One region of the Mesorhizobium sp. M1163 genome, then DNA from elsewhere that is predicted to be linked to it. Evidence: predicted binding sites of a transcription regulator. Region 1 holds the regulator's gene; the other holds the start of a gene.
The links. The regulator LexA, encoded in region 1, represses DNA repair genes until DNA is damaged. The targets are predictions, from matches to a motif close to TGTTCNNNNTGTGTTCNG.
Positions count from the first base shown of each region.

Region 2: NKH43_RS30370 (helicase-related protein) is a predicted target of LexA. The motif match lies at 994-1,011, and genes of this name have one in related genera.

Region 1 covers NZ_JAMYMF010000010.1:136,455-138,654, reverse strand. Annotated here, with positions in the region: gene kynU (kynureninase) at 1-320, opposite strand, end outside; gene lexA (transcriptional repressor LexA) at 792-1,523, shown strand; gene NKH43_RS12365 (ComEC/Rec2 family competence protein) at 1,517-2,200, opposite strand, start outside.
Region 2 covers NZ_JAMYMF010000043.1:29,209-31,408, reverse strand. Annotated here, with positions in the region: gene phbB (acetoacetyl-CoA reductase) at 1-447, shown strand, start outside; gene NKH43_RS30375 (hypothetical protein) at 480-779, shown strand; gene NKH43_RS30370 (helicase-related protein) at 1,178-2,200, shown strand, end outside.

The DNA of each region.
Region 1 (2,200 bases):
AGCTTGTAGATGTTGACCGATGTCGTGTCGCAGACCACCGTCTGGCCGGCCGCGGCACCGATCAGGCGCCCGAGCTGGTCGCCGAGTTCGAGCGGCATGTTGAACCAGCCGGCCGTGTTCCAGGCGCGGATGAGATCATGCGCCCATTCTTCGGTCACTGCCTTGCTCAATTCATCGAAAGCGGCACGCGAAGCGGCCCCTAGCGAATTGCCGTCGAGATAGATCACTCCTTGCGGCAGCACAAAGCGGTCGCGCATCGCGCGCAGCGGATCTGCAGCATCCATCGCCCTTATGGCCACGAGATCGCGAATTCCTGTCATGATTTGTCTGCTCCCCCAAGATTCACCGCAACGCCGGACACGCATCGACGGCATCCATCGGTCACGAGCGGTTCTCCATTACCTGGTATCGCGCAGCAAGGCTCCACCGGCAACAAGTTGCCTGACCACGCGGTGGAAACCAGGAGCCAAGCCAACCCAAGGTTGGCGTTTTGAGTTCGTTTCGTTCACGGTGCATTGACCAAACCGCACAGTCGATACGGCTTCAATTCCGTGCCCTTTGCCGGCTGACGGCCGATACCAGTGCCGCCTTCTGGGAACCCAGAGGCCGCAAACGAAAGCAGAATCAAGGCGATGAGGCCCGCGGCGGTGAAAATGCAGCGTTCCGGTTTGGTGAGTGGTATCGTTTCCCGAGCCCTAACACATTCATTAAACTTTAAACAGTTGCGGAACACAACTGGAACAGATAGTGTTTGTTCTGGGTTTGTTTTTCTGATTCTGTTGGGGGTCGCTATGCTGACACGCAAACAACACGAACTGCTTATGTTCATCCACGAAAGGCTGAAGGAAAGCGGTATCCCGCCCTCCTTCGACGAGATGAAGGAAGCGCTCGACCTGGCTTCCAAATCGGGAATCCACCGGCTGATTACGGCGCTGGAGGAGCGCGGCTTCATTCGCCGTTTGCCCAACCGGGCCCGTGCACTGGAGGTGCTGCGCCTGCCCGATTCGATCGCCCCCGGCCTCAATGCGGCACGCAAGTTCTCGCCGAGCGTCATCCAGGGCAGTCTTGGGCAAGGTCCTCGGCAGGGCAAGCCGACATCGTCGCGCATGCCTGCAGCCGGCAATGACGACGATGTCGTCGCCGCCGTGTCGATCCCGGTGATGGGCCGCATCGCCGCTGGTGTGCCGATCGATGCCATCCAGCACCAGACGCATTCGATCTCGGTGCCGCCGGACATGATCATGGGCGGCGAGCATTATGCGCTGGAGGTCAAAGGCGATTCGATGATCGAGGCTGGCATTTTCGACGGCGACACGGTGATCATCCGCAATGCCGATACGGCGAGCCCCGGTGAGATCGTGGTGGCACTGGTCGACGAGGAAGAAGCGACGCTGAAGCGGTTCCGCCGCAAGGGCGCCTCGATCGCCCTGGAAGCCGCCAATCCGGCCTACGAGACGCGCATCTTCGGACCAGACAGGGTCAAGGTGCAGGGCAAGCTCGTTGGGCTGATCCGCCGCTACTGAGCTGCGCCCTTGGCGCCGGCTTTTGGCTTGTCGGCTCTGCGGTATGGCGGCATGCCCCGCGCCGCGCGTGAAAATTTCCGCTGCACGTGCCAGGGCCGGTATGATTTTTCGACGGCGAAGCGGATTTCGGCGCGTGTTGCCGCTTGTGGATCGAAATAGACGGCCGCACTTCCCGCGCGCGCCAGTTGCCGTTTGGTGACGACGAGGACCAGCCGGTCGTAGTAGCAGGGATTATGGGCGGTGGCGTCGTCGATGACGATCAAGCTGGCAAAGGCGCAGGCTGGCCGTGCAGTATCGCGGTCATTGGCTAGCGCGATGATCGCGCCGGATGGATGCCTGGCAAGGCAGAGACCGTCCGTGCAAATGAACGGCATGCCCGGCGGTAAGTCGGCCGGATCGGCAATGTCGAATTGCGGATCGTTCTTTCCAGGTGTTTCCGGCGCGACGATAGCCTCTGATGTGAGCGCGCGTTTCCAGTTGTCGATGGTGAACTCATTCGGGCGTGCCCGGTTGACCGCGAGTTCACCGCTGCCGATCGGCAGCGCGACGAGCCGTGCGTCCTCCGAGATCAATACATCGGGTACGCGCGTCTGCGTTGTCGTTAGCAAGCCGGCGAGCGCAAAAGGAAGGGCCACGAGCCGCAACCAGGTCGTCGCCATGCTGGCAATGACGAGGGC
Region 2 (2,200 bases), on a different contig from region 1:
ATGACGCGCGAGCAATGGAAAGAGGTCCTCGACACCAACCTTTCCGGCGTCTTCAACATGACGCATCCGTTGTGGGGCGGCATGCGCGACCGCAAATTCGGCCGCGTCATCACCATCTCCTCGATCAATGGCCAGAAAGGGCAGGTCGGCCAGGTCAATTATTCGGCCTCGAAGGCCGGCGATATCGGCTTCACCAAGGCGTTGGCCCAGGAAGGCGCGCGCGCCGGCATCACCGTCAACGTCATCTGCCCCGGCTACATCGCCACCGAGATGGTCAAAGCGATGGACGAGAAGGTGCTCAACGAGCGTGTCCTTCCGCAGATCCCGGTCGGCCGTCTCGGCGAGCCGGAGGAGATCGCGCGCTGCGTCGTCTTCCTCGCTTCCGACGATGCCGGGTTCATCACCGGCTCGACCATATCAGCCAATGGCGGGCAGTACATCGCCTGACCGTTTATCTTTACGTTGAGATAGATACGCGCTTGGACGAACGGGCCTGCAAAACGGCCCGTTTCTATAGCGGTCTTCCCGTTGCAAGATCTCGATTCAGCACGCTGCCCCAATCCGGCACGCAAAGGTTAACGGCCGCTGCGCAGCCTGTGCAAAAACTGCCCGGCAGCCTGTGGATTCTCGGTGGAAAAGCTGTTCACAACACAACATGTTGCGGTGAACAAACCAAGAAACTTTGCCTATCGCTGATTCGTCGCCGATTCGTTCCGGCTTTGAGCGGAACGTTAACGGCGAGAGCCGAAAACACCCTCGAAATGATTAAAGCGCATTAGGAAACATCAATAATTTCATAATGTTGGGCGAAGCAGATTGGCCGGCCACGATCATTCACCGGCAAAGGTTAACGGTGGTGCTCGTTTGAATGCCGCCTGCATGAATCGGGCCAGTTTCTGTGATTCAGCATGTGGTGAGACTCGCCGGCAGAAATCCCAGATGTAGCCGTGAACAAAACCTGAATCAGCGCGAGTCAGTGATTCGTCGCTGATTCGTTCCAGACTCGTTCCAACTGTTAATCGGGAACAGATTTCTGGCTTCGAACCGACCAATCAGCCTGCCCTCGGCACATTCCGCTTTCGCTTCGCGCCCGAAATCCCTATGTGTCGCCTGTCATACGCGGCCAATATGGGCGCGCTCCCGACAATGCGAGGCAGAGAGCCTTATTTCCAGGCCGATGAACATCCATCCGAAACACACTGAACCGCTGATCCTGTCGGGTCGAGACGTGACGGCCGTGCTCGGCCCGACCAATACCGGCAAGACCCATCTCGCCATCGAACGCATGGTGGCGCATGAGAGCGGCGTCATCGGCCTACCGCTCAGGCTGCTTGCCCGCGAGGTCTATACGCGCGTCTGCGAGAAGGTCGGCGCCCATAAGGTTGCGCTCATCACCGGCGAGGAAAAGATCCAGCCGGCGGGCGCGAAATACTCGGTCTGCACGGTGGAAGCGATGCCGCGCGAGACCGACGCCGCCTTCGTTGCCATCGACGAGGTCCAGCTCGCTGGCGATCTCGAACGCGGCCACATCTTCACCGATCGCATCCTGCATCTGCGCGGCCGCCAGGAGACGCTGCTGCTGGGTGCGGCCACCATGCACGGCATTCTGCAGCGCCTGCTGCGGGGCGTGTCGGTGGTGACCCGGCCACGGCTGTCGCATCTTGCCTATGCCGGCTCGAAGAAGCTGACCCGCCTGCCGCGGCGCACCGCGATCGTCGCCTTCTCGGCCGACGAGGTCTATGCCATCGCCGAGCTGATCCGCCGCCAGCAGGGCGGTGCCGCCGTCGTGCTCGGCGCGCTCAGCCCGCGCACCCGCAACGCCCAGGTGGCGCTGTTCCAGTCGGGCGATGTCGACTACCTCGTCGCCACCGACGCCATCGGCATGGGCCTCAACCTCGACCTCGACCACGTCGCCTTCGCCCAGAATCGCAAATTCGACGGCTACCAGTACCGCAACCTGACCGCGGCCGAGCTCGGCCAGATTGCCGGCCGTGCCGGCCGGCATCTGCGCGACGGCACCTTCGGCGTCACCGGCCAGGTCGATCCGCTGGATGAGGAATTGGTCAAGAAGATCGAGGCGCATGATTTCGATCCGGTGAAAGTGCTGCAGTGGCGTACCGCGCATTTCGATTTCGCCAACCTCGATGCGCTGAAGCGCTCGATCGAGACCAACGCCCCGGTCGAAGGCCTGACGCGCGCA